4 regions of the Kocuria cellulosilytica genome follow, and region 1 is predicted to be linked to each of the others. Evidence: riboswitches for the same ligand, from Rfam matches in the RefSeq annotation. Region 1 holds a riboswitch; each other region holds the start of a gene.

The links. A riboswitch is a leader RNA that binds a small molecule or an ion and turns the genes downstream of it on or off. The one in region 1 is predicted to bind S-adenosylmethionine.
Region 2: linked by a shared signal. The riboswitch ahead of RCG67_RS05080 (O-acetylhomoserine aminocarboxypropyltransferase/cysteine synthase family protein) and the one ahead of RCG67_RS15375 (methylenetetrahydrofolate reductase) in region 1 are both predicted to bind S-adenosylmethionine.
Region 3: linked by a shared signal. The riboswitch ahead of RCG67_RS14805 (MetQ/NlpA family ABC transporter substrate-binding protein) and the one ahead of RCG67_RS15375 (methylenetetrahydrofolate reductase) in region 1 are both predicted to bind S-adenosylmethionine.
Region 4: linked by a shared signal. The riboswitch ahead of RCG67_RS05045 (ABC transporter ATP-binding protein) and the one ahead of RCG67_RS15375 (methylenetetrahydrofolate reductase) in region 1 are both predicted to bind S-adenosylmethionine.

What each region holds. Positions count from the first base shown of each region.
Region 1 is NZ_JAVFWZ010000012.1:38,151-45,248, reverse strand. It holds gene RCG67_RS15380 (glycosyltransferase) at 1-961, opposite strand, end outside; SAM riboswitch class I at 1,166-1,272, shown strand; gene RCG67_RS15375 (methylenetetrahydrofolate reductase) at 1,344-2,270, shown strand; gene metE (5-methyltetrahydropteroyltriglutamate--homocysteine S-methyltransferase) at 2,336-4,741, shown strand; gene RCG67_RS15365 (ABC transporter ATP-binding protein) at 4,814-6,766, opposite strand; gene RCG67_RS15360 (MarR family winged helix-turn-helix transcriptional regulator) at 6,841-7,098, shown strand, end outside.
Region 2 is NZ_JAVFWZ010000002.1:537,425-544,522, reverse strand. It holds gene ilvD (dihydroxy-acid dehydratase) at 1-1,511, shown strand, start outside; gene RCG67_RS05095 (alanine/glycine:cation symporter family protein) at 1,722-3,200, shown strand; gene RCG67_RS05090 (OsmC family protein) at 3,261-3,782, shown strand; gene RCG67_RS05085 (CoA-binding protein) at 3,847-4,341, opposite strand; gene RCG67_RS05080 (O-acetylhomoserine aminocarboxypropyltransferase/cysteine synthase family protein) at 4,338-5,681, opposite strand; SAM riboswitch class I at 5,763-5,861, opposite strand; gene RCG67_RS05075 (SLC13 family permease) at 5,973-7,098, opposite strand, start outside.
Region 3 is NZ_JAVFWZ010000011.1:53,966-61,063, forward strand. It holds gene RCG67_RS14795 (GlsB/YeaQ/YmgE family stress response membrane protein) at 69-338, shown strand; gene dxr (1-deoxy-D-xylulose-5-phosphate reductoisomerase) at 466-1,740, shown strand; SAM riboswitch class IV at 1,785-1,901, shown strand; gene RCG67_RS14805 (MetQ/NlpA family ABC transporter substrate-binding protein) at 2,002-2,895, shown strand; gene RCG67_RS14810 (methionine ABC transporter ATP-binding protein) at 2,892-3,971, shown strand; gene RCG67_RS14815 (methionine ABC transporter permease) at 4,028-4,627, shown strand; gene RCG67_RS14820 (M50 family metallopeptidase) at 4,824-6,155, shown strand; gene ispG (flavodoxin-dependent (E)-4-hydroxy-3-methylbut-2-enyl-diphosphate synthase) at 6,382-7,098, shown strand, end outside.
Region 4 is NZ_JAVFWZ010000002.1:527,185-533,874, forward strand. It holds gene RCG67_RS05030 (CoA-binding protein) at 183-647, opposite strand; gene RCG67_RS05035 (endonuclease domain-containing protein) at 967-1,944, opposite strand; gene RCG67_RS05040 (maleylpyruvate isomerase N-terminal domain-containing protein) at 2,094-2,771, opposite strand; SAM riboswitch class I at 2,878-2,982, shown strand; gene RCG67_RS05045 (ABC transporter ATP-binding protein) at 2,988-3,821, shown strand; gene RCG67_RS05050 (aliphatic sulfonate ABC transporter substrate-binding protein) at 3,921-4,964, shown strand; gene RCG67_RS05055 (ABC transporter permease) at 4,961-5,788, shown strand; gene RCG67_RS05060 (AMP-binding protein) at 5,848-6,690, shown strand, end outside.

The DNA.
Region 1 (7,098 bases):
CCCCGGCGGTCCGGTCCGGCGCCTCCCCGCCGCTCCACGGAGGAGCCGGGTGGCGCAGGTAGAACAGCCGGGAGGTCTCCCGGCGGATCTTCGCCTGGCCGCTCAGGAGCACGCCCATGAGCAGGAACACCCCCGCCAGGACCACCAGGGAGGCGGCCAGGAACGCCGTCGGGAAGCGGGGGACGAGGCCGGTGCCCGCGAACTCCACCACCACGGGGAGGCCGAGGGCCAGGCCCAGCAGGAACAGGGCCAGGGAGACGGCGCCGGTGACGAGGAGGGGCCGCTCGTGGAAGAGCAGCTGCCCGAAGATCCCGAGGATGCGGAAGCCGTCGTGGTAGGTCCGCAGCTTGCTCTCGCTCCCGGCGGCCCGGTCCCGGAAGCCCACGGCGACCTCGGCCTGCGGCACCCGCGCGTTGACGGCGTGGACGGTCAGCTCCGTCTCGATCTCGAACTCGCGCGAGAGCGCGGGGAAGGACTTGACGAAGCGGCGCGAGAAGACCCGGTAGCCGCTGAGCATGTCGGAGACCTTCCGGCGGAAGGCGAAGCTCACGAGACCGTTGAAGAACCTGTTGCCGGACTCGTGCCCCGACCGGTACGCGGTGCTGGTGGTCTGCCGGCGCACGCCCAGCACGTGGTCGTAGGGCCCGGACAGCAGGGTGTCGATCATGGCGGGGGCGTCGGCGACGTCGTAGGTGTCGTCGCCGTCGACGAGCAGGTAGACGTCGGCGTCCAGGTCCGCGAAGGCCCGCCGGACCACGTTGCCCTTGCCCTTCTCCTCCTCGCGCCGGACCTGCGCCCCGGCCCGCCGGGCGGCCTCGGCGGTGCCGTCCGTCGAACAGTTGTCGTAGACGTGCACCTCGATGCCGGGCACGGCGGCGTGCAGGTCCCTGACGACCTTCGCGATCGCCGCTTCCTCGTTGTGGCACGGCACGACGGCCACGATGCGGGGGGTGGGAGGCATGGGCACTCGTTCCTGCGGTCCGGGCGGGGGCCCGTCCATTATGCCGAGGCCGGGCCCGGGCGCCGGACCGCCCTCCACAGCCCGTGCGTCGCCGTGCGTCCGTGTTGCGTCCCGTGACGTCCCGGTCGTCACAGTCCGCGCACCGGCGTCTTCTGGGCGCCCGCACTTGGCAGCACGGCGGGGCGGCCGCTGGAATGGGTCCTGCATCTATCCAGAGCGGCCGAGAGACCTGGCTCGTCGACGCCGCAGCAACCATCCGCGCCCCCGCCACGGGGTGCGCGGAACGGTGCTCCCGCCAGGACCGATGGAGCTGTCGCTTCCCTCCCGGGTCCGCCCCGGGACGGTTGCCGCCCTCCCTCGGGGTGACCCTTGGAGGAAGAACGTGACACCACGCCCGATCGCCCGGCCGGCGCCGCCGTCCCTGTCCTACGAGCTCTATCCGCCCCGCAGCGCGGCGAGCGCCGCGACGCTGCTGCGGACCATCGAGGAGCTCGAGCCCACCCGTCCCGACCACGTCTCGGTGACGTACAGCGGGGACGAGCAGCGCCGCGACAGCTCGCTCGCCCTGCTCGACCACCTCCTGGCGCGCACGAGCCTGCGGCCCCTGGCGCACCTGACGTGCGTCGGCAGCACCCGGGCCGAGCTGGAGCGGACCGTGGCCACCCTGGTCCGCCGCGGCGTGCGCGGCGTCCTGGCCCTGCGCGGGGACCGGGACCCGGAGGCGGCGCCGGGCGAGCTGCGGCACGCCGGCGAGCTCGTGGAGCTCGTGCGCGAGGTCGAGCAGCGCCACACGGCCTCCCTGGCGGCCGGCCGGCTCGCCGTGGGCGTGGCGGCCTATCCGACCCGGCACCCGGAGTCGCCCTCGTTCCGGCACGACGTGGAGGTGCTGCTGGCCAAGCAGCGTGCCGGGGCGGACTTCGCGATCACGCAGGTCTACTTCCGCCCGCAGCGCTACGAGCGCCTGGTCGCGGCGGCGACGGCGGCGGGGGTGACCATCCCGATCGTCCCCGGGATCATGCCGGTCACCGATCCGGGGCGGCTGCGGACCCTGTGCCGGCTGGCCGGCCTGGCGCCCCACCCCGGCCTGGCCGCCGCGCTGGAGGACGCCTCCGGCCCCGCGGAGCGGCACCGCGCCGGCGTGGCCTTCGCGGCCCGGCTGGCCCGCGCCGCCCTGGACGCCGGGGCCCCCGGCCTGCACCTCTACACCTTCAACGAGCACCGGGCCGCGCTGGACCTGCTGGAGCACGTGGACCTCCCCCGCGTCCCGCACGTGCCCGTCGCGCTCGACGACCTGCTGCTCCCCGCGTGAGCACGCACCGTCCCACCGTTCCGCACGAGACCTCTCGACCTCACGACACCCTTCAGGAGATTCCCATGAGCACCGTCCCGTTCCCCGCCGCCACCATCACCGGCTATCCCCGGATCGGCCGCCGCCGCGAGCTGAAGAAGGCCCTCGAGGCCTACTGGGCCGGGCGCTCGACCCGCGAGGAGCTCGAGTCGACGGCCGCCGAGCTGCAGCTGGCCACCCACCGCCGGCTCGTGGAGCTGGGCCTCGGCGGCCAGGACTCGTCCCTGCCCGCGGCGTTCCCCCTCTACGACCAGGTGCTGGACACCACCGTGGCCCTCGGGGCGGTCCCGTCCCGCTTCGCCGACCTCTCCGACGCCGAGGGCCGGCTCGACCTCGACGCGAGCTTCGTGCTCGCCCGGGGGGACGCCGGTCGCCCCCCGCTCGAGCTCACCAAGTGGTTCGACACCAACTACCACTACCTCGTGCCGGAGATCGGCCCGGACACCCCGTTCCGCGCCACCGCCGACCGGCTCGTGGCGGACGTCCGCCGCGCCGCGGCGCACGGCTTCACCGTCCGCCCGGTCCTCGTGGGCCCCGTGTCCTTCCTCCTCCTCGCCAAGGCCGACGACGACGCCCCCGCGGGCTTCGACCCGCTGCAGCGGCTCCCCGAGCTGCTGCCGGTGTACGCGGAGCTGCTGGGCGAGCTGGCCGCGGCCGGCGCGGACTGGGTGCAGCTGGAGGAGCCGGCGCTCGTGGCGGACCAGCACGTCCCGGCCGAGCAGCTCGCCGCGTCCGTGTGGGACGCCTACACGGCCCTGTCCGCCGTGCCCCGGCGCCCGCAGCTGTTCGTCACCACCTCCTACGGCTCGCCCGGGCCGCTGCTGCACCCCCTGGCCTGCTCCGGCGTCGAGGCCCTGCACCTCGACCTCGTCGAGGGCGCGGCGCCGACCCCCGAGGAGCTGGAGCTCTTCCAGGGGGAGGACTCCGCCGTGCTCGTGGCCGGGGCCGTCGACGGGCACAACGTGTGGCGGGCCGACCTGGCCGGCCGGCTCGACCAGCTCGGGGCGCTGGTCCGCGGCGGAGTCCAGGTGTCCGTGGCCTCCTCCACGAACCTGTTCCACGTCCCGCACGACGTGGCCGAAGAGACCGGACTGGATCCCCTGCTGCGCAGCTGGCTCGCCTTCGCCGACCAGAAGGTCGGCGAGGTCGTCACCCTGGCCCGCGGTCTCGCCGCCGGGGCGGAGGCGGTCGCGGAGCAGCTGGCCGAGGCGGCCGAGGCCCGGCGCAGCCGGGAGACGGCCGCGGGGGTCCGCGACACGGCCGTGCGGGAGCGCGCCGGGGCGCTGACCGCCGCCGACATCGGACGCGCGCCCGCGGAGGTCCGCCGGGCCGCGCAGGAGGGCCGGTCCTTCACGGCGTCCGGGCCCCTCCCCCCGCTGCCCACCACCACGATCGGCTCCTTCCCCCAGACGCCCGAGGTCCGCGCCGCCCGCGCCCGGCACCGGGCCGGGACCCTTCCGGACGCCGAGTACGACGCCTTCCTGCGCGAGGAGATCGAGCGGGTCGTGCGGCTGCAGGAGGAGCTGGGCCTGGACGTGCTGGTGCACGGCGAGGCCGAGCGCAACGACATGGTGCAGTACTTCGCGGAGCACCTCGACGGCTTCGCGACCACCGTGCACGGCTGGGTGCAGTCCTACGGCTCCCGCTGCACCCGCCCCTCGATCCTGTGGGGCGACGTCAGCCGGGAGGGCGAGGGCCTGCGCGGCGAGGCGTTCACGGTCCCGTGGATCGGCCACGCCCAGTCCCTCACCGACAAGCCGGTCAAGGGCATGCTGACGGGCCCGGTCACGATCCTCGCGTGGTCCTTCGTGCGCGACGACCAGCCGCTCGCAGAGACCGCGAACCAGGTGGCGCTCGCGCTGCGGGACGAGGTCGCGGACCTCGAGGCCGCCGGGATCGGGATCATCCAGGTGGACGAGCCGGCGCTGCGGGAGCTGCTGCCGCTGCGCCGCGCGGACCAGCCCGCCTACCTGGGCTGGTCGGTGGACGCCTTCCGCCTGGCCACCTCAGGGGTGCGGGACGGGACCCAGATCCACACCCACCTGTGCTACTCGGAGTTCGGCGAGGTGGTCGGGGCGATCGACGCCCTGGACGCCGACGTCACGAGCATCGAGGCGGCCCGGTCCCGGATGGAGGTGCTGACCGACCTCGAGGCCGCCGGCTTCTCCCGGGGCATCGGCCCGGGCGTGTGGGACATCCACTCCCCGCGCGTGCCCGCCCAGGAGGAGATCGAGCAGCTGCTCGAGCGGGCCCTCGAGCACGTCCCGGCGCGGACCCTGTGGGTCAACCCGGACTGCGGCCTGAAGACCCGCGGCTACGCGGAGACCAGGGCGTCGCTGGAGCACCTCGTGGCGGCGGCCCGGACCGCGCGCGAGCGCGTGGCGCAGCCCGCGGGCCTGCCGCTGCTCGTCCAGCACGGCGAGCGCGGCTGACCCCCGGCGCACCGGTCGGCCCGCAGGAGCCCGCACGACCACGACTCCTCGTGGTCGTGCGGGCCCCGCGGGTCAGCGGGTGGCGGGCCCGCCGGCCGGTGCGGCGGTGGCGCGGTCCGGGTCCGTCCGGGCGGCCAGCAGCGCGAACGGGCCGCCGGCCCCGCGCAGCTCCCGCGGGGCGCCCCGCTCGACGACGCGGCCTCCGGCGAGGACCACCACCTGGTCGGCGTTCTCGACCGTGGAGAGCCGGTGGGCGATGGTCAGGGTGGTGCGGTCCGCGGCGAGCCGGTCGAGGGCCTCCTGGACCTGCGCCTCGGTGGTGTTGTCCAGGGCGCTGGTGGCCTCGTCCAGGACCAGCACGGGCGGATTGCGCAGCACGGTCCGCGCGATGGCCAGGCGCTGCTGCTCCCCGCCGGAGAAGCGGTGCCCCCGGGCGCCGACCAGGGTGTCCAGCCCGTCCGGCAGCCCGGCGACGGTGTCGGCGATGCGCGCGGCGCCCAGGGCGCGCCACAGCTCCGCCTCGGAGGCGTCCGGGTCGGCGAGCAGCAGGTTCTCGCGCACCGTGGCGTGGACCAGGTAGGTCTCCTGGGAGACGACGCCCACGATCCGCGCGAGGTCCGCCGGACGGACGTCCCGCACGTCGACGCCGTCGATGGTCACCCGCCCCCTCGTGACGTCGTTGAGCCGCGGGAGCAGGGAGCCGAGGGTGCTCTTCCCCGAGCCGGTGGGCCCGACGACCGCCGTGGTGGTGCCCGCCGGCAGCACCAGGTCGACGTCGTGCAGGACCTCGGCGCCGTCCTCGTAGGCGTAGCGCACGCCCTCGAACCGGACCTCGCCGCGCACGCCGGCCGGGTCCAACCGCACGGGGGCGGCGGGCGGGACGATCTGCGGCTCGAGGTCGAGGTACTCGAAGATGCGGCTGAAGAAGGCCAGCGCGGTCACCCACTGCACGCCGATGTTCAGCAGGCCCATCACGGGCCGGAAGACGGCCCCCTGGAGCGCGGTGAACGCCACCACGGTGCCGATGGTCATCCCGCCGCCGGTGGCCGGGAACCCGGCGGCCAGGTAGATCACGGCGGGGATGGCGGCGAAGACGATCTGCATGGTTGCCATCCGCCAGCGCCCGGCCAGCTGGCTGCGCAGCTCCAGGCCCACGAGCCGGTCGGAGCGCTCGGTGAAGCGGTCCGCGTCCCGCCCGGTGGTGCCCAGGGTCTTGGCGAGCCGGACCCCCGAGACGGACAGGCCCTCCTCGACCTGGGTGTGCAGCGCGGCGAGCTCCCGCTGGCGCTCGTCGGTGACGTCCCGGCGGATCAGCGCCACGCGGCGGGACAGCCAGACGGCCGGCGGCAGCATCAGCAGGGAGATGAGGCTCATCGCCGGGGACAGCGCCACCATCGCCACGGCCGTCGCCACGACGGTCGTGAGGTTGGAGGCCACCCCCGTGGCGGAGCTGGTGACCACGGACTGCATCCCGGCGATGTCGTGCGTGAGCCGCGACTGCACCTCCCCGCCCCGGGTCCGGGTGAAGAACCCGAGGGACTGGGCCTGCAGGTGGGTGAAGAGCTGCACGCGCAGCGCGTGCATGACCCGCTGCCCCATCGCGGTGGCCAGCCAGGTCTGGACCACGCCGATCACGGAGGTCACCGCCGCGACCCCCACCATCGAGGCCGTCAGCGCCAGCAGCAGCCGGGTGTCGCCGTGCGGCAGGGCGTCGTCGATGACGCCCCGGACCAGGAACGGCTGGGCGAGGTTGACGACCGAGGACGCGGTGATGAGCACGACGACGAGCGCGATCGTCCTCCGGTGCGGGGCGAACAGGGCCGCGATCCTGCGTGGGCTGACGGGGTGTCGGGCGAGCTGCTCCCGGTCCGCGGGGTCCAGGCGAGCGGGGCGCCCGCCCCCGCCGCCGGTGCCCCCGGTGATGCCGCTGCCGGCACCCGGCGGACCGGCGAGTCCTGCGGCCGGGGCGTCCCCGCCGCCGTGCGCCGGGGCGCGCACCCGCCCGGTGCGGTGGGTCGTCGTCATGGGGACCTCCTCGGGGAACTATCAAGGAGGTTACCTCTCTATGAGGCAACCCGCAATGGCGCTAGGATGGCCCCATGCCGCACGACGATCCGGATCCGGCCCGCCTGGGCGACCTGCTGCACGCCGTCTTCCGCCGGCTGCGCCGCCGGTGGGCCGAGCAGCTGGCCCCCTTCGGGCTGACCCCGCACCAGTTCCGGGCGCTCGACGCCCTGGCCGGGCACGCCGGGGTGCACCGGCACGACCGGGCCGGGACCTGCCGGCACGACGACGGGTCCGGCACCCTGCGCGTGAAGGACCTCGCCGAGGCCCTGCGCATCGCCCCGCGGTCCGCC
Region 2 (7,098 bases), on a different contig from region 1:
TCAACGCCCACCGGGCCGACGCCCTGGTCTGCATCTCCAACTGCGACAAGATCACCCCGGGCATGCTGCTGGCCGCGCTGCGGCTCAACATCCCGGTGGTCTTCGTCTCCGGCGGGCCCATGGAGTCCGGCGAGGCCGTCGAGGGCGTCGTGGAGCACCGCCTGGACCTCGTGGACGCGATGTCCATGGCCGTCGACGAGTCCGTCACCGACGAGCAGCTGGGCCAGATCGAGCGCAACGCCTGCCCCACCTGCGGATCCTGCTCGGGCATGTTCACCGCCAACTCCATGAACTGCCTCACCGAGGCCCTCGGCCTGTCCCTGCCCGGCAACGGCACCACGCTGGCCACCCAGGTGGCCCGCAAGGAGCTCTTCCTCGAGGCCGGCCGCCGGGTGGTGGACCTGTGCTGCCGGTACTACGAGCAGGACGACGAGTCCGTGCTCCCGCGCAACATCGCCACGAAGGCGGCGTTCGAGAACGCCATGGCCCTCGACATCGCCATGGGCGGGTCCACCAACACGATCCTGCACATCCTCGCCGCCGCCCAGGAGGGCGAGGTCGACTTCACCCTCCCGGACATCGACGACCTGTCCCGCCGGGTGCCCTGCCTGTGCAAGGTCGCGCCCAACTCCACGCGGTTCCACATCGAGCACGTGCACCGTGCGGGCGGGATCCCCGCGATCCTCGGCGAGCTGCGCCGGGCCGGGCTGCTCAACGAGGACGTGCACACGGTGCACGCCCCGGACCTGGCCACCTGGCTGGACGAGTGGGACGTCCGCGGCGGCCGGTCCTCGGAGCGCGCCCGGCGGCTCTTCCACGCCGCGCCCGGCGGCGTGCGCACCACGCAGGCGTTCTCCACGGCCAACACGTTCGAGTCCCTCGACCTCGACGGCGAGGACGGCTGCATCCGCTCCGTGGCGCACGCCTACACCCAGGACGGCGGGCTGGCGATCCTCTACGGCAACATCGCCGAGGACGGAGCGGTGATCAAGACCGCCGGCATCGACGAGGAGCTGTTCCACTTCGTCGGCAAGGCCTTCGTGGTCGAGTCCCAGGACGAGGCCGTGTTCGAGATCCTGTCCAAGAACGTGCAGCCCGGCGACATCGTGGTCATCACCCACGAGGGCCCCAAGGGCGGCCCGGGCATGCAGGAGATGCTCTACCCGACCTCCTACCTCAAGGGCCTCGGCCTGGGCCGGGAGTGCGCGCTCATCACCGACGGCCGCTTCTCCGGCGGCACCTCCGGCCTCTCCATCGGGCACATCTCCCCGGAGGCCGCCGCCGGCGGCGCCGTGGGGCTCGTCGAGACCGGCGACGAGATCGAGATCGACGTCGCCCGGCGCGTGCTGCGCGTGAACGTGGACGACGCCACGCTCGCCGCCCGCCGGCAGGCCCGTGGCCCCGCGCCCTGGTACCCCACGAAGCCGCGCGAGCGCCAGGTCTCCAAGGCGCTGCGGGCCTACGCCTCGATGGTCACCTCCGCGGACAAGGGCGCCGTGCGCGTGATCTGATCCCTTCCCCTCCCGCGAGGTCGCGGCTGCCGGCGACCGGGCGCGGTTCGGTCGCCGACAGCCGCGACCTCGGCGCACACCGCGGGGGACGAGACGCCGGTCACGTCCACTAGAGTTCCGTCGGGGCGCGCGACCGCTGCGCCCGGTCGTTCACGCGGACCCCCGCAGACCCCACGCCGGGGGACCGCGTCGTCACAGTTCGGAGCTGCAATGGAACTCGTCACCGATCTCGTCGGCACCCTCGGCGGCTGGGTGTGGAACGTGGTCTTCGCCATCCTCATCGGGGTGGGCCTCTACCTGACCGTCCGCACCGGCGTGGTGCAGCTGCGGCTGGTCCCGGAGATGTTCCGGGTGCTGGGAGACAAGCCCGGCCTGGCCGAGGACGGCAAGAAGGGCATCTCCGCGTTCCGGGCCTTCACCGTCTCCGCCGCGTCCCGCGTGGGCACCGGCAACATCGCCGGCGTCGCGATCGCCATCAGCCTGGGCGGACCGGGCGCCGTGTTCTGGATGTGGGTGATCGCCGGAATCGGCGCCGCGAGCGCGTTCACGGAGTCCCTGCTGGGCCAGCTCTACAAGATCAAGGCGCCCACCGGGTACGTGGGCGGACCCGCCTACTACATGGAGCGCGGCATCGGCGCGCGCTGGATGGGGCTGCTGTTCGCGGTCGTCATCACCCTGACCTACGGCTTCGTCTTCAACTCCGTGCAGTCCAACTCGATCGTGGACGCCCTCGGCGGGTCCTTCGGCGTCGACATGGCCGCGGCCGAGACCCTGTGGTTCCGGATCCTGGTCGGCGCGGTGCTCGTGGGCCTGACCGCCGCGATCATCTTCGGCGGCATCCGCCGCATCTCCGCGGTCTCGGAGATCGTCGTGCCGATCATGGCGGTGCTCTACATCGTCCTCGGGCTGCTCGTGGTCGTGCTGAACATCGGCGAGGTCCCCGCGGTGCTCGGCCAGATCCTGGAGGGGGCCTTCGGCATCCGCGAGTTCGTCACCGGCGGCCTGATCGGGGTCATCATCCAGGGCATGAAGCGCGGCCTGTTCTCCAACGAGGCCGGCATGGGCTCGGCCCCCAACGCCGGCGCCACGGCCTCCGTCTCCCACCCCGCCAAGCAGGGCTTCCTCCAGGCCCTGGGCGTGTACTTCGACACCTGGCTGATCTGCTCGATCACCGCGTTCATCGTGCTGCTGTCGAACCCCGAGCTCGGCGGGCGGGAGGGCGCGTCCCTCACCCAGTCCGCGCTCGCCCTGCAGCTGGGCGAGTGGGCCGTCCACTTCCTGACGGTCGCGATCTTCCTCTTCGCCTTCACCTCGGTGATCGGCAACTACTACTACGGCGAGTCCAACATCCGCTTCCTCACGGGCTCGGCCGCGGCGATGACCGCCTACCGCGTGCTCGTGCTGGTGTTCGTCTTCGCCGGCGCCGTGCTGGCCCTGGACCTCGTCTGGTCCCTGGCCGACCTGTTCATGGCGGTCATGGCCACCATCAACCTGGTGGCCCTGGTCCTGCTCTCCGGCGTGGCCGTCCGGGTGCTCAGGAACTACGAGGCCCAGCGCAAGCAGGGGGTCGAGCCGATCTTCCACAGCGGCGACGTCCCGGGCCTGTCCGGGCTGGGCGCGTGGGACGGCACGGACGTGGTGACCACCCGCGCCTACTGGGAGGACCGCGTGGCCGAGCGCGCCCGCTGAGCGTACCGGTGCGGACGCCCCGCGTGGATCCGTCCGCGCCGGACGCTCTACAGTGACAGCATGGAATCTCGAACCCAGATGACCGCCACGGAGCTCCGACAGCTCCAGGCTCCCCTCAAGGACCGCTACCGGGAGGACCCCGGGGCGGCGCGCACGCCCCTGCACTCCCACGGCGACTTCCGGGACCCCGGACTGACCTGCACGGTCGACACCTGGGCGGGCCCCGTGCGGGGCGGGCCGCACGCCGCCACCGGCGGCGACGGCAGCGACGCCTGCTCCGGGGACATGCTCCTCGACGCCCTCCTGGCCTGCGCCGGGGTGACCCTGCGCAGCGTGGCCACCGCCATGGGCGTGGAGGTGCGCTCGGCCGAGCTCACCGCCGACGGCATGTTCGACGCCCGCGGCACGCTGGGCGTCGACCGGACCGTGCCCGTCGGGGTCCAGGACGTCGTGGTGACCGCCCGGGTGGACGCGGAGCTCGACGACAGCGCCCTGGAGCGCCTCGCGCGGGCCACGGAGCGCTACTGCGTGGTCAGCCAGAGCCTGAAGGCGGACGTGCGGTTCGTCCTCGAGCGCGCGTAGCGGCCTGCCGCTCGCGGCGCGGAACGGTCCCGGAAGCCCCAGGCCTCCGGGACCGTTGCGCGTCTCAGGCCAGGACCTGCCGCCTCGCCGAGATGACCCCGGTGTTGAAGCCGGCCAGGTGGAGCCCGCCGTGGAAGCGGGCGTGCTCGATCTTCACGCAGCGGTCCATGACCACCGTGAGCCCGCCCTCCTCGGCGATCCGCGCGGCCTCCTCGTGCCAGGAGCCCAGCTGCAGCCACAGCGTCCTGGCCCCGACGGCCACCGCGTCGCGGGCCACGTCCGGGAGGTCGTCGTGGCGCCGGAACGCGTCCACCACGTCGGGGACCTCCGGCAGGTCCGCCAGCGACGGGTAGACCGGCCGGCCCATGATCTCCCGCAGCACCGGGTTGACGAAGTACACCCGGTACGGCGAGGAGGACAGCAGGTAGGTCGAGACGAAGTAGGAGGCGCGGGAGGGCTTGTCGGAGGCGCCCACGATGGCGATCGACTCGGTGCCGTGCAGGATGTTCAGCCGCTCGGGCGCGCTCGGCCCCGTCCAGGTGCGGGTCTCGGCGGTCATCGGAGCACTCCTTCGGCGGTCGGGGCGGACTCCCGGGCGAGCCCGGTCGCCGCGGAGAGGGCCTGGTCCAGGTCCCAGAGGATGTCCTCGACGTCCTCGAGGCCCACCGACAGGCGGATGAGGTCCTCCCGCACCCCGGCCCGCAGCAGCTGCTCGGCGCTCAGCTGCTGGTGGGTGGTCGAGGCCGGGTGCAGGACGAGGGTGCGGGCGTCGCCGATGTTGGCGAGGTGGCTGGCCAGCTGCAGGTTCTCGATGAAGCGGGCGCCGACCTCCCGTCCGCCGAGCCGGTCCGTGGGGGAGACCCCGAACGCGAACACGGCGCCCGGGCCGAGGGGCAGGTACTTCTGCGCCCGGTCGTGGTGCGGATGGCTCGGCAGCCCCGCCCAGTTGACGTAGGAGACGCGCGGGTCCTCCTCCAGCCAGCGTGCGACGACGTGCGCGTTGGCCAGGTGCGCGTCCATGCGCTGCGGCAGCGTCTCGACGCCCTGGAGCAGGTTCCACGCGGACTGGGGCGCCAGAGCGGGGCCGATGTCCCGCAGCTGCTCGGTGCGCAGCCTGGTCAGGAACCCGTACTCCCCGAAGTTCCCCCACCAGGTGACGTCGTTGTACGTCGGCACCGGCTCGGTCATGGACGGGAAGTTGCCGTTCGCCCAGTCGAAGCGGCCGGACTCGACGACGACGCCGCCCAGCGTGGTGCCGTGGCCGCCCAGGAACTTGGTCGCCGAGTGGATGACGATGTCCGCCCCGTGCTCGAACGGGCGGATCAGGTAGGGCGGGGTCATCGTCGAGTCGACGACGAGCGGGACGCCGGCCTCGTGCGCGACCGCGGCGAGGCCCTCCAGGTCGGCGATCTCCCCGGACGGGTTGGCCACGACCTCCGTGTAGACGGCCTTCGTCCCCGGGCGCACGGCGGCCCGGTAGTCGGCGGGGTCCGTGCCCGGGACGAACGTGGTCTCGATGCCGAAGCGGCGCAGGGTGACGTCCAGCTGGGTGACCGTCCCCCCGTAGAGCTGGGCGGAGGCCACGATGTGGTCCCCGGCCCGGGCGAGCGCGGCGAACACGAGGAACTCGGCGGACATCCCGGAGGCGGTGGCCACGGCGCCGATGCCGCCCTCGAGGGAGGCGATGCGCTCCTCGAAGGCCGCGACGGTCGGGTTGCCGATGCGGGAGTAGATGTTGCCGTACTTCTGCAGGGCGAACAGGTTGGCGGCGTCGTCGGCGTCCTTGAAGACGAACGAGCTGGTCTGGTAGATCGGGACCGCGCGGGCGCCGTGCTCGGCGTCGGGGGTGCCCCCGGCGTGCAGGGCCCGGGTGCGGAACCCGAACTGGTGGTCGGCCATGGGGAGAACTCCTCGTGCAAGTGGTGCCGCTGGACGGTCCCGGGCGGAGACGGACCCGGGCGAGCGGGCCGGGGGTGCGCTGCTCCATCGGTTCTGGCGGTAGCACCGTGCGGTCTGCGACGTCGACCACGGTTGCTGCGGCGTCGTCGATCCAGGTCTCTCGGCCGCTCGGGATGGCTGCGTCCCATTGTGCTGCCCCGGGCCGCCCCGCGCCAACCGGGCGCACGCTCCGCCGCCGCGGCGTCCGGCCGGCCCCGCGGCGGCGGCCGGCCGGACGTGCACGAGGACCGGTCAGATCACCAGGCCCAGCGCGAACGGGCCGATCAGTACCGTGAAGAGGGTGATCAGGATGACGCCCACGATGTTGAGCACGATGCCGCCGCGGACCATCTCGGTGATCTTGACCTGGCCCGTGGCGTAGACGATGGCGTTGGGCGGGGTGCCCACCGGGAGCATGAACGCACACGTCGCGGCCAGCGCGGCCGGGATCAGCAGGGTCATGGGGTCCACCCCGATGCCCACGGCGACCCCGCCCAGGATCGGGATGAAGGTGGCCGCGGTGGCGGTGTTGGACGTGATCTCGGTCAGCAGCAGCACGATCGTGACCACCGCCGCCAGCAGCAGCACGATCGGCAGCGCGCCCAGCCCGGTGACCTGCGCGCCGAACCAGGCGTCCAGTCCGGTGCCGGCCACGGCCGCGGCCAGCGACAGACCGCCGCCGAAGAGCAGCAGCACGCCCCAGGGCAGGCCTTCCTCGGCGTCCTTCCACTCCAGGGTCATGTTGCCCTGCCGGTCGCCGGGCAGCAGGAAGAGCACCACACCGGCGCCGATGGCCACCACCGTGTCGTCGAACAGGCCCAGCCAGGGCAGCTGCTCGCCGATGTCGCCGATCCCGGAGAGCAGCCCCGGGACGATCCAGAGAAACGCCGCGGCCACGAACACGCCCAGCACGATCTTCTCGCCCTGGCTCATCGGGCCCAGGGCGGCGATCTCCTCGTTGATCAGCTCCTTGCCCCCGGGGACCTCCTCGAGGTGGAAGCGGAACAGGACCCGGGTGAGGAGCAGCCAGGCCAGCCCGATGAACACCACCACGATCGGCACCCCGAGCATCATCCACTGGGCGAAGCCCACCGTCTGGCCCAGCTCCTCGCTGATGTAGCCGGCGACGATCGCGTTGGGCGGGGAGCCCAGCAGCGTGCCCAGGCCGCCGATGGTGGCCGCCCAGGCGATCGACAGGACGAGGGCCACCCCGAAGATCCGCACGTCGCGGTCGTCGATCACGTCGCTGATGGCCCTGCCCGAGCGGATCTGCTCGGTCATGTCCTCGGTCTCGGCACGGGTCCCGGCCTGCTTGCTGTTCTCGACCACCAGGGTCAGCACGGACAGCCCGATGGGCAGCATCATCAGGGTGGTCGCG
Region 3 (7,098 bases), on a different contig from region 1:
GGGTATTCCTGGGGAACTCGCCGGTTGCTTACAATGAAAGTCCCTCCCGGGACGGATAAGGAGCAATCATGGGAATCATCAGCTGGATCGTCCTCGGCCTCATCGCCGGTGCTCTCGCCAAGCTCATCATGCCGGGCAACCAGGGCGGCGGCATTCTCGTCACCATGGTCCTCGGCATCGTCGGGGCCCTCCTCGGAGGCTTCCTGGGGTCGCTGATCGGCATCGGCGACCTGGAGTCCGTGTTCGACATCGGCACCATCATCACCGCCGTCGTGGGAGCGCTCATCGTGCTCTTCATCTGGGGCGCGGTCACCGGCCGCAAGGGCCGCACGCACTGACCCGGTCCCACCGGTCCACGAGGCCCCGTCCACCGTTCCCGGTGGACGGGGCCTCGTGGCGTCCGCGCCGGGACCGGCATCCGCGTCCGGGGCGGGCCCGCGGGGGGATCCGGGGGATACTGGGGCCATGACGCCCCCCGCCTCCTCGCCCCGCACCCGGCAGACGCCCGAGCTGGCGGCCCTGGTCGCCGCCGGTCCCCGCAGGATCAGCGTCCTCGGCTCGACCGGCTCGATCGGCACCCAGGCCCTCGACGTCGTGCGGGCGGCCCGCGAACTCGAGGGCCGGGCCCCGTTCACCGTGGTCGCCCTCGCCGCCGGGCGGAACCACCTCGAGCTGCTGGCCGAACAGGCCGTCGAGACCCGCGCCGCGCTCGTGGCCACGAGCGGCACCGGCCAGGACGCCGCCCGGCTGGCCCGGCTGATCGCGGAGCGGGCCGCGGCCGCCGGGATGGGGGACTACCGCCCCGAGATCGAGCACGGGCCCGCCGCGGCGTCGGCGGCCGCCGCCCACCCCGGCGCGGACCTGGTCCTCAACGGCATCACCGGCTCCATCGGGCTCGCGCCCACGCTGGCGGCGCTGCGGGCCGGGCACAAGCTCGCGCTGGCGAACAAGGAGTCGCTGATCGCCGGCGGCGCCCTCGTCAAGGCCGCCGCGGTGGCCACCGGGGACCCCGACGCGCTGATCCCCGTGGACTCCGAGCACTCGGCGCTCGCGCAGGCGCTGCGCGGCGGCTCCGCCGGGGAGGTGGACCGGCTCGTGCTGACGGCCTCGGGCGGGCCGTTCCGCGGCCGGTCCCGGGCGGAGCTCGAGGCGGTCACGCCGCAGGACGCGCTGCGCCACCCCACGTGGGACATGGGCCTGATGGTGACGACCAACTCGGCGTCCATGGTGAACAAGGCCCTCGAGGTGCTCGAGGCCCACCTGCTCTTCGACGTCCCCCTCGAGCGGATCGACGTGGTGGTCCACCCCCAGTCGGTGGTCCACTCCATGGTCCAGTTCGTGGACGGCTCCACCCTCGCCCAGGCCTCGCCCCCGGACATGCGCCTGCCCATCGCCCTCGGCCTGGCCTGGCCCCACCGGGTGCCCGGGGCCGCCCCGGCGTGCGACTGGACGCGCGCCACCGAGTGGACCTTCGAGCCCCTGGACCCCGTGGCGTTCCCGGCCGTCGAGCTGATCAAGGCGGCGGGGGAGCGGGGCGGGACCTTCCCCGCGGTGTTCAACGCGGCCAACGAGGAGGCCGTGCACGCCTTCCACGACGGCCGCATCCGCTTCCCGGCCATCGTGGACACGGTCGAGGCGGTGCTGGACGGGCACGACGACGGCGGCCCGCTCGAGCTCGAGGCCGTCCTGGCGGCCGAGCACTGGGCCCGCCGCCGGGCCCGCGAGGTCCTCGCCCGCTGACCCGGCCCGCGGGCCACGGCGCGTCCGTGCTAGTCTGTCGGCCGGATGACGAGTCCCAGCACGAAGCCCTGGCTGGCTGGGCGGCAACCCTCTCCCGTAGTGGGGTGCCCCAGGTGAACCATCCGGCCACGGCCGACGACGGCCGGCGGCAAGTACGGCTCGACGCCTCCCGCGCCCTTCCGCGCGCCGATCGGCCGACGCCGCCGGATCCCGGCCCTGGTGGACACCTCCGACACCTACGGACCCACGGAAAGGCACCACATGCGATCGCAGCGCCTCCCCTTCCTCGCCCTGGCCACCACCCTCGGCCTCGCCCTCACCGCCTGCGGCGGCTCCGCGGGGGAGTCCTCCGGCGAGGGCGTCCTCGCCGACGACAAGGTCACCATCGGTGTCGTGGGCACCGACCCGACCCACGACGCCCTCAAGCAGCTGGCCGAGGAGCAGGGCATCACCGTCGAGTACGTCGACTTCTCCGACTACAACCAGCCGAACCCCGCCAACGAGTCCGGCGACGTGGAGATGACCTGGTTCCAGCACATCCCGTTCCTCGCCGACTACAACAACTCCGCGGGGGGCTCGATCACCCCGGTCGGCTCGACCTCGATCTACCCGCTGGGCCTGTACTCCAACCAGTACGACTCCGTGGAGCAGTTCCAGGAGGGCGACGAGATCGCGGTGCCCAACGACGCCGTGAACCTCTCCCGCGCGCTGCTCGTGCTCGAGGCCGCCGGGCTGGTCGAGCTGACCTCCGACACCCTCATCCCCACCGAGCTCGACGTCGACACCGAGGCCTCGACGGTGACGGTCACCCCGGTCTCCGCGGAGCAGACGGTGCTCTCGCTCGACTCGGTGGCCGGCTCGGTCATCAACAACGACTTCCTCTCCCGGGCGGACATCGACCCGAAGTCCGCGCTCGCCCAGGACGACCCCGACGCCGAGGGCTCCCGCGCCTACGTCAACCTGTTCACCACGACCGAGGAGCTCGCCGACGACGAGACCCTCCGGCAGGTGGCCGACCTCTACCACGAGCAGCCCGTGCTCGACGCCGAGATGACGGAGACCAAGGACACCGCCGTCCCGCTGCAGCTGGAGCAGCAGGAGCTGCAGGAGTTGACGGAGCGCTACCAGCAGGAGCTCAAGGACCAGGAGCAGTGAGCGCGGCGGTCCCCACCGGGCCGTCCGCACCCGGGCGCCCGGACGAGGTGCTCGTGCGCTTCAGCAACGTCTCCAAGACCTTCCGCACCGGCTCCGGCCGGGCGGCGCGCGAGGTGGTGGCGGTCGACGACGTCAGCCTCGACGTCCGCCGCGGCGAGATCTTCGGCGTGATCGGCTACTCCGGGGCGGGCAAGTCCACCCTCGTGCGCCTGATCAACGGGCTCGAGCCCATCACCTCCGGCTCCCTGACCGTGGAGGGCTTCGAGGTGGCCGGCCGGCGCGAGACCGAGCTGGCGCCGGTGCGGCAGGAGATCGGCATGATCTTCCAGCAGTTCAACCTCTTCACCTCCCGCACCGTCGCCGGCAACGTCGAGTACCCGCTCAAGCGGGCCGGCTGGCCGAAGGAGAAGCGCCGGGCGCGGGTGGCCGAGCTGCTCGAGTTCGTGGGCCTGGCCGCGCGCGCCGGCAACTACCCGGAGCAGCTCTCCGGCGGGCAGAAGCAGCGCGTGGGCATCGCCCGCGCCCTGGCGACCAGCCCGAAGCTGCTCCTGGCCGACGAGTCGACGAGCGCCCTCGACCCGGAGACCACGCAGGAGGTGCTGCAGGTGCTGCAGCGGGTCAACCGGGAGCTGGGCATCACCATCGTGATCATCACCCACGAGATGGACGTGGTCCGGGCGATCGCGGACCGCGTGGCCGTGATGCAGGACGGGAAGGTCGTGGAGCACGGCTCGACCGTGGACATCTTCGCCCGGCCCCGCACCGAGACCGCCCACCGCTTCGTCTCCTCCGTCCTGCACTCGGAGCCCGACGCCCGCGAGGTGGAGCGGCTGCGCCGCGCCCACCGCGGGCGCCTGGTGATCGTCGACGTCGGCGACGGCGTGGACATCGGCGGGGTGCTCTCCGACGGCGCCGCCCGCGGGGTCCGCTTCACCATCGCCTACGGCGGGATCAGCGTGCTCCAGGAGCAGTCCTTCGGGTCCCTGACCTTCGAGCTGACGGGCGAGGACACGGCCGTGCAGGCCGTGGTCGACGAGATGTCCCGCATCACGACCCTGAGAGAGGTGGCCGCGTGAACGACTGGTCCGTCCTGGGACCCGAGCTGCTGGCCGCGCTCGGGGAGACCCTGTACATGGTGGCCGTCACGCTGCTGCTCGCCGGCCTGCTCGGCCTGCTCGTGGGCGTGGGCCTCTACGTCACCCGCCGCGGCAACATCCTGGAGAACCGCGCGGTCCACGAGGGCCTCAACCTCGTGGTGAACTTCGTCCGGCCGATCCCGTTCATCATCCTGCTGGCCGCGCTCGGACCGGTGACCCAGGACGTCGTCGGCACCCGGCTCGGGCCCAACGCGGCGATCTTCGCGATGACGATCGGCGCGATGTTCGCCGTGGCACGGATCGTCGAGCAGAACCTCATGAGCGTGGACCCCGGTGTCGTCGAGGCGGCCCGCTCGATGGGCGTCTCCCGCGGCAGGATCATCACCACGGTGATCCTGCCCGAGGCGCTGGGGCCCCTGGTGCTCGGCTACACCTTCCTGGTCATCGGCATCACGGACATGTCCGCGATGGCCGGGGCCATCGGCGCCGGCGGCCTGGGCGACTTCGCCCTGCGGCTCGGCTACCAGCGGTTCAACGACGAGGTCACGTGGGCGGCGGTCGCCGTCATCGTGGTCCTGGTCCAGCTCGTGCAGGTGGTGGGCAACCGGCTGGCCCGCCGGATCCTGCGCCGCTGAGGCGCCCCCCCCGGACACCCCGCGACGGCCGGTGCGTCTCCTCCCGGGAGGCGCACCGGCCGTCGTCGTGGCCCGGTGCGCCTGCCACCCGCCGTCCAGGATGGTGGTGCAGACTGGTCCTCGCCGTGCCGCGCGCACGGCCCCGCCGTCCCCGGCGCCCGTCGGGGACCCTCGACGATCCCGGGAGGTCCGACGGATGGGCGTCGTGCTGTTCCTCGTGGGCGTGCTGCTGGCCGCGGTCGCCATCGCGGTCTCCATCGCCCTCCACGAGATCGGCCACCTGGTGCCGGCCAAGCTCTTCGGCGTGCGCGTCACGCAGTACATGGTCGGCTTCGGGCGCACCCTGTTCTCCCGCCGCCGGGGCGAGACGGAGTACGGGCTCAAGGCGGTCCCGCTGGGCGGCTACATCTCCATGGTGGGCATGTACCCGCCGGCGCGCGCCGGCGCGACGGCCCGGGTCTCGAGCACCGGCGTGTTCCAGCAGCTGGCGGCCGAGGCCCGCGGCGCCGCGGGCGGGCTCGCTCCCGGGGACGAGGAGCGCGCGTTCTACCGTCTGCCGGTGGGGAAGCGGATCGTGATCATGCTCGGCGGCCCGGTGATGAACCTGCTGCTCGGGGCCCTGTGCCTCGCCGTGCTGCTCTCCGGCTTCGGGACCGCGGCGCCCACCACCACGGTCGCGTGGGTCTCCGAGTGCGTGGTGGCCGCCGAGCGCCAGGCCGCCGGGCAGGCCGAGTGCCGCCCGGAGGACCCCCAGGCCCCCGCGAACGCCGCCGGGCTGCGCCCCGGGGACGTCGTCACCGCCGTCGACGGCGCCCCGGTCGCCTCCTGGGACGAGCTCACGGGCCGCATCCGCGACCGGGCCGGGGAGCGGATCCCGGTGCTGGTCGAGCGGGACGGACGGACCGTGACCACCGAGCTCACCCCGATCCTGTCGTCGCGTCCCGTGCTGGACGACTCCGGCGCCGCGGTGACCGGCGAGGACGGCGCCCCCCGCTACGAGCGGGTCGGCTTCATCGGCATCAGCCCGACCACCGAGCCCGTCCGGCAGCCGCTGACCGCGGTGCCCCCCGCGGTGCTCGACGGCCTGCAGCAGATCGCCGGGGTCGTCCTGCACCTGCCGCAGCGGATCTACGAGGTCGCGGAGGCCGCGTTCTCCGACGCGCCGCGGGACCCGGACGGGCCGATCTCCGTGGTGGGGATCGGGAGGATCTCGGGGGAGATCGCCGCGCACGAGGAGATCGCGCTGCGGGACAAGGCCGCCACCCTCGTGGGGCTCGTCGGCTCCGTGAACATGGCGCTGTTCGTGTTCAACCTGCTCCCGCTGCTGCCGCTCGACGGCGGGCACGTCGCCGGGGCCCTGTGGGAGGGGCTGCGGCGGGGCGGCGCCCGGCTCCTCGGCCGGCGCGACCCCGGCCCGTTCGACCCCGCCCGGCTGCTGCCGGTGACCTACGCGGTGGCCGTGCTGATGATCGGGATGTCCGTGCTGCTGGTCTACGCGGACATCGTCGACCCGGTCCGGCTCTTCTGAGCCCGACCCCGGCGCACCGGCGAAGCCGGCCCCGGAGCCCTGGGACCCGGCCGCCCGGCGTTCGGCCAGGGAGGAATTCCGCCCCGCACGCCGGGGACCGCCCCGGAGCATGGGGCACAATGGGAACCGGCGACGGGCCCGGCGACCGGGTCCCGGCGCCACGACCCCAGATCCTGCTCCCGCAACCTGCTCCCGAAACCTGCTCCCGAAACCTCGGAGGAACTCCTTGACCCCGGTCAGCCTCGGCATGCCCGCCGCGCCCCAGCCCGTCCTCTCCCCGCGCCGGAAGACCCGGCAGATCCGGGTCGGGTCCGTGGGCGTCGGCTCCGACTCGCCGGTGAGCGTGCAGTCCATGACGACCACCCCCACCACGGACATCAACGCCACCCTGCAGCAGATCGCCGAGCTCAACGCCACCGGCTGCGACATCGTCCGGGTGGCCTGCCCGTCCCAGGACGACGCCGACGCCCTGCCGATCATCGCCATGAAGTCCCCGATCCCGGTGATCGCCGACATCCACTTCCAGCCGAAGTACGTCTACGCCGCCATCGAGGCCGGCTGCGCGGCCGTGCGCGTGAACCCGGGCAACATCCGCAAGTTCGACGACCAGGTCGGTCAGATCGCCCGCGAGGCCAAGGCCGCCGGGGTGTCCATCCGGATCGGCGTGAACGCGGGCTCGCTCGACCAGCGGATCATGGACAAGTACGGCAAGGCCACCCCGGAGGCGCTCGTGGAGTCCGCGGTGTGGGAGGCGTCCCTGTTCGAGGAGCACGACTTCCACGACTTCAAGATCTCCGTGAAGCACAACGACCCCGTCACCATGGTGCGGGCCTACCAGCTGCTCGCCGAGCGCGGGGACTGGCCCCTGCACCTCGGCGTGACCGAGGCCGGCCCCGCGTTCCAGGGCACCGTCAAGTCCGCCACGGCCTTCGGCGCCCTGCTC
Region 4 (6,690 bases), on a different contig from region 1:
GTCGGGGAACAGCTTAGCGGGTCGCCCGGCACCCGGCGCAAGCCCGACCGCGCACCACGGCGCAGGCCGGGGGACGGTTCAGCCGGACGGTTCGGTCGGCCGGACCGGTCCGACGGTTCGGTCGGCCGGGCCGGTCCGACAGATCCGTCCGACGGGTCGGTCCGACGGATCAGCCGGACGGCTCAGGCGGGCGGGGCGAGCGGTGGAGTCCGGCCCGGGTCCAGGGTCCAGCCCCGCCGGAGCCGGACGCGGAGCTCGATCAGGGGGCAGGTGTCCATGACCACGTCGAGGCCGGCCTGCTCCGCCCGGGCGGCCGCGTCCTCGTCGACGACGCCGAGCTGCAGCCACACCGCCGCGGCGCCCGCGGCGATGGCCTGGTCCACGACCGCGCCGACGCGGCGGGAGTTGACGAAGCAGTCCACCACGTCGATCGGCTCCGGGACCTCGGCGAGGGTGCGGAAACCGGGCTCGCCGTGCACCGGCTCGCCCTTCGGGTTCACCGGGACGATCGTCATGCCGAGGTCGTCCCGGATCTGCTTCGCGACCGAGTGCGCCGGACGGGCCGTGTTGCCGGTCAGCCCCACCACGGCCCACCGACCGGGCCGGGTCATGAGGCGGTCGATGACGGCGGGGTCGTTTCGGGTCATGCCACCAGCCTGGCACGGCACCCTCCCCCGCACGACCCCCTGCCCCCCGCTGCTTCACTGTCCCGCTCTCCTGCTTCCCCGCTCCCCCGCTCTCCTGCTTCCCGCTGCCCTGCTTCCCGCTGCCCTGCTTCCCGCTCTCCTGCTTCCCCGCTCTCCCGCTCTCCCGCTCTTCCGCTTCCCTACTGCCCCGCGAGGTTGCCGGTGTCGGCGACCGCGGCGTGTCCGGTCGCCGACACCAGCAACCTCGCGCGGGGTGCTCCAGCGGGGTGCTCCAGCGGGGTGCTCTAGCGGGGGGCTCTGCCAGGGGGCTCGCGCGGTGTCAGGGCACGGGACGGCCGCGGATCGCCGCCCGCACGAGAGCCACCGCGCGCGGCACGGTGCCGCACGGCGTCACCACGTCCTCCACGAGGTCGCGGTGGGTGATGCGGACCTCTCTCCAGCCCGCGGCCTCCGTGCGGCGCTGACGCCGGATGTCGATCTCGCGCTGACCGGCGCGGTCGTGGTGGGCGCCCTCGTACTGGATGCTGACCCGGGCGGACTCGACCGCGAGGTCCGGAAGGACTTCCGTGCCGTCGGGGGCGACGATCCGGCGGTCGGTCTCCACCTCCCTGATCCCGTGCTCCCGCAGCAGCAGGCGGAGCCGGGTCTCCGGGGCCGAATCCGCGCCCGGCGCGGACAGCTCCGCGGCGACCCGGAGCCTGCGCACGCCCCGCCGCCCCGCGTACCGGCCGAGCAGCCGCATCAGCTCGGCTCTCGGCAGCAGAGGAGGGACGCCGCTCCGCAGGCCGTGGCGGTGCTCGCAGACGGCGCCGTCGACGCAGACCACCAGCTCGTCCGGGTCCAGCACCGCGGCCAGGTCCAGCAGCGTCCGCACCGGGACCGTCACCTCGACGCCTGACACGCGCACGGTCTCCCACGGGGCGAGGTCCGCGTGGTGCCCGGCCACCCCACGGCGTCTGGGCGGCACCCCGTCGTCGGCGCGGGTGACGTGGATCGGCGTGACGCCCCGCAGCCGCCGCGGCAGCCGGAGGTTCCAGACGATCCCGGCGCTCGCATGGCTGAGCGCACCGCCCGGGGTCAGCGCGAGCACGGGGCGGGCCCCGGCGAGAACCGCGCTGCGCGCCGCGCCCTCGTCGTCGGCCCCGGGTCCGTGCCGGACGACCTCGTGCACGCCGCGCGAGAGGGTGCGGTAGCGCAGACCGCGACGCTGGGAGTCGGTGACGCCCAGGGCGTCGGCCTCGGCGGCCGTGAACGGACCGGGCAGGAGCGGGGCGGGAACGGGTCGCGGTGCGGGCATGGCACGACTCAACAGCCCGCCGAGGGCGGCGGACCACGTGGACGCCGGGCTGTGGAGCCAGGACCGCCGCGCGAGAGTGCACCTGTCGGCGACCGACGGCGCGTCGGTCGCCGACAGGTGCAACCTCGCGCAGGAGGGAGGGGGAGGGGTCAGGAGAAGAGGGGCAGGCGGTCCGCGTGCGCGCCCAGCTCCGCGTGCTCCTGGGCGGTCAGCTCGGCCCGGCCGGTGCCCACTCGGGCGAAGTGCTCGTCGCTCCAGTGCTCGAGCGGTTCCCGCTCCCACAGGTCGGTGAGCACCCGGCGGACCTCGGCGAGCCCGTCCGCGGCGGGGCCCGGGGAGCCGTCCAGGTGCCGGATCAGGTCCAGGTGGTGCACCGTGGCCTCCACCGCGAGGGTGCTCAGCAGGTCCTCGACGCGCAGCACGTGGCCCTCCGTGCGGACCGCGCCGCCGCCGCAGTGCTCCGCCGCGTGCACGAGCGCCCGGGTGGTCTCGCGGTGGAGCTCCCGCACCGGGTCCCAGTCCAGCACCATGGACGCGGCCACGCGGGCGCGGCGCCGTTGCTCGGCGGCCGCCGCGGGGTCGCCGCCCCAGTCCGTCCAGTAGGTCGCGGCGTCCCGGTCCGGACGGGCGGTCGTGGGCGTGTGCAGGGCGACCAGCCCCTGCAGCGCGTCCGTCGTGCAGTGCTGGACCAGGTCCCGGACCGACCAGCCCGTGCACCCCGTGGCGGCCCAGGAGTCGTCGTCGCCGAGCCCGTCGAGGACCGCGCCGAACGCCGCGAAGGCGTCGCGCACCAGATCCGCCCGGACCGGGGTTCTGCGGCTCGTCATGGGTCCATGGTGGGGCACGGAGGACCCTCGTGCCAGCGATGTGTCGCGACGACCGCGGATGCGACGGATTTGCCAGGGGACACACCGAGGACGTTCAATGGGCCCGTAACCATCCGGAGCGGCTGAGAGACCTGGCTCGTCGACGTCGCAGCAACCGGCACGGATCCGCCTGATCCCCCGTGCGAGGTGCTAATGCCAGGACCGATGGAGTTGATCATGAGCACTTCTCTGCTGAGCCCTGCGCCGCCCGCCGCCCCGAACCCGTCGAAGCGCGCCTTCTCCGTGGCGTTCGAGCACGTCGGCAAGGCGTTCCCGGCCGGCCGCGAGACGCACCACGTCCTGCAGGACGTCGACGTCACGGTCCGGCCCGGCGAGGTCCTGGCGGTCCTGGGTCCCTCGGGCTGCGGCAAGTCCACCCTGCTGCGGGCCGCCGCGGGCCTCGACACCGCCTCGGCGGGCCGGGTGCTCATCGACGGCACCCCCGTGTCCGGGATCGACCCGCGCTGCGCGGTCGCCTTCCAGGAGCCCCGCCTGCTGCCGTGGCGCTCCGTGCGCGAGAACGTCCGCCTGGGCCTGCCCCGCGGGCTCCCCCGGGACGAGGGGGACACCGTGATCGACGACCTGCTGCGCCTGGTCGGGCTCACCGCGCACGCGGGCCACCGTCCCCGCGCGATCTCCGGCGGCATGGCCCAGCGCGCGTCCCTGGCCCGGGCCCTGGCGCGCAACCCCGGGGTCCTGCTGCTCGACGAGCCCTTCGGCGCGCTCGACGCCCTGACCCGCCTGCAGATGCAGGACCTGCTGCTCACGATCCACGCGGCCCAGCCCACCACCGTCCTGCTCGTCACCCACGACGTCGACGAGGCGCTGCAGCTCGCGGACCGGATCGTGGTCCTGGGCCGGACCGGACCCACGGCTCCCGCCTCGATCAGCACGGTCCTCACGGTCCCCGGCGAGCGACCCCGGGACCGGGCCTCCGAGGTCCTCGCCGGGCTGCGCGTGCAGCTCCTCGGCCACCTGGGCGTCGACGCCCACCACCCCGCGGCCCGCTGACGCGGCCCGCTCTCGCTCTGCTCCTGCTCTGCTCGCAGGACCGGCGGCGGCGCCCGCCCGCGCCGACCGCCCGGTCCGCCCACCACGAAAGGCCCCGCCGTGCCCCTCCCCCACCGTTCCGTCCGCACCGTCCCCGCGCTCGCCGCCGTCCTGGCCCTCGGCCTGACCGGGTGCATGGCGGGCGAGGGCTCCGGCGAGGCCCCTGCGCAGGCCGCCGGGGGCGGCACCGTCCGCGTGGACTGGGCCACCTACAACCCGCTCTCTGTGGTGATCAAGGAGAAGGGCTGGCTCGAGGCCGCGTTCGCCGAGGAGGGCACCGAGGTGGAGTGGGTGCAGTCCGCCGGGTCGAACAAGGCCAACGAGGCGCTGCGCGCGGAGGCCGTGGACATCGGCTCCACCGCGGGCTCCGCGGCGCTGCTGGCCCGCAGCAACGGCACCCCGATGCAGGTGATCGACCTCTACTCGCAGCCGGAGTGGTCCGCCCTGGTCACCGCCCCCGGCACCGGGGTGCAGGAGGTCACGGACCTCGAGGGCCGCACCGTGGCCGCGACCAAGGGCACCGACCCGTACTTCTTCCTGCTCCAGGCCCTCGACGAGGCCGGCGTGGCCGCCGAGGACGTCACGGTCCAGAACCTGCAGCACGCCGACGGGCGCGCCGCCCTGGAGACCGGCCAGGTGGACGCCTGGGCGGGGCTCGACCCGATCATGGCCGCCGCGGAGGAGAACGGCGCGGAGCTGTTCTACCGCAACGTCGACTTCAACACCTACGGCTTCCTGAACGCCCACGAGAACTTCCTCGAGGAGCGGCCCGAGGCCGCCCAGACCGTGGTGGACGTCTACGCCTACGCCCGGGAGTGGGCGCAGGAGAACTCCGCGGAGACCGCGCAGCTGCTGTCCGAGGCGGCCGGGATCGAGCTGTCCGTGGCGGAGGCGGTGCTCGAGCGCACCAACCTGGACATCGACCACGTGCCCGGCGACGAGCAGCTGGCGGTCCTCGAGAAGGTCGGGCCGATCTTCGTCGACTCCGACGACGTCGCCGACCAGGAGCAGATCGACGAGGCGCTCGCGAGCCTCGTGGAGAGCTCCTACGCCGAGGACGCCGACGCCTCCCGCGCGGCCGAGCTGATCGAGGGCCAGGAATGACGCAGCCGCTGACGCCCGCCCAGGAGACGGAGCGCCCCGAGGACGCACCCGCGGCCGCGACGGCCACCCGGCGGCGGCCGCTGCTGCGCGCCGCGCTGGGCCTGCTGCTGCCCGCGGCGCTGCTGGTCCTGTGGCACGTGCTGTCCGCCGCCGGGGTGTTCAGCGCCGTGCAGCTGCCGGCTCCGCTCGCGGTGCTCGAGGCCGGGATCGGCCTGCTGGCCGGCGGGGACCTCTGGACCCACGTGGGCATCTCGAGCCAGCGGGTGCTGATCGGGTTCCTGCTCGGGGCCGGGCTCGGCCTCGTGGCCGGGTCCTTCATCGGCCTCTCCCGGTGGGGCTCCACGCTGGTGGGTCCCACCATCGGGGCGTTCCGGGCGGTGCCGTCCCTGGCGTGGGTGCCGCTGCTGCTGCTGTGGATCGGCCTCGGCGAGGACTCGAAGGTCACGCTGGTGGCCATCGGCGCGTTCTTCCCCGTCTACACCACCGTCTCCGCGGCCCTGCAGCACGTTGACCGCAACCTCATCGAGGCGGCGCGGGCCTTCGGGCTCCACGGTCTGCGCCTGCTCACCACGGTGCAGCTGCCGGCCGTCATGCCCTCGGTCATCTCGGGGCTGCGCCTGGCGCTGGCCCAGGCCTGGCTGTTCCTCGTGGCCGCCGAGCTGCTGGGCGCCTCCATGGGCCTGGGCTGGCTGCTCACCGACTCGCAGAACAACGGGCGCACCGACCGCCTGCTGCTGGCGATCGTCCTGCTCGCGGTGCTCGGCAAGCTCTCGGACGCGCTGCTGGGCGTGTTCGAGAAGTGGGCCGTGCGGAGATGGGCCTGACCCGTGCGCCCGGCACCGTGGAACCGTCGTCCGTGCAGCCAGGAAAGGACCGCAGCACCGTGAGCTTCAGCTGGAGCAACCCCTCCTCCCCCACCCCCAATCCCGCGCTCGTCTCCGACGAGGCCCGGATCGCCTTCTGGGAGGGCCAGGCCTCCCGGCTCGACTGGGCCGAGCCGTGGCGGACGGCCCACCGTTTCGAGGCGCCGCGGCGGATCGGCGAGGACGAGCAGGGCAGCCCCACGTGGTCGGTCCCCGAGATCGCGTGGTTCGAGGGCGGGAAGCTCAACGTGGCCCACAACTGCGTGGACCGCCACGTCGAGGCCGGCCGCGGCGCCCACGTGGCCCTGTACTTCGAGGGCGAGCCCGGGGACCGGCTGGTCTACACCTACGCCGATTTGCAGCGGGAGGTCTCACGCGCCGCCAACGCCCTGCTCGCCCTCGGCGTGGAGCAGGGCGACCGGGTGGTGATCTACCTCCCGGTCATCCCGGAGACCGTCATCATCACGCTGGCCTGCGCCCGCATCGGGGCGGTGCACTCGCTGGTCTTCGGCGGCTTCTCCGCCGAGGCGCTGCGGTTCCGCGTCGAGGACACCGGCGCCAAGGTCCTCGTGACCACGGACGGGCAGCACCGGCGCGGGGCCGTGGTGCCCGTGAAGGCCGTCGCGGACGAGGCCTGCGGCGGCGACAACGCGATCGAGCACGTCGTCGTCGTCCGCCGCACCTCCCGGCCCGGGCGCACGGACCTGCCCCGGGGCACCCGGGGGACGCACTCCAAGGACGAGGACGCCGTCCCGTGGACGCGCGGACGGGACGTGTGGTGGCACGAGCTGGTCGCCGAGCAGTCCGACGTGCACGTGCCCCAGGCGTTCGACGCCGAGACGCCGCTGTTCATCATCTACACC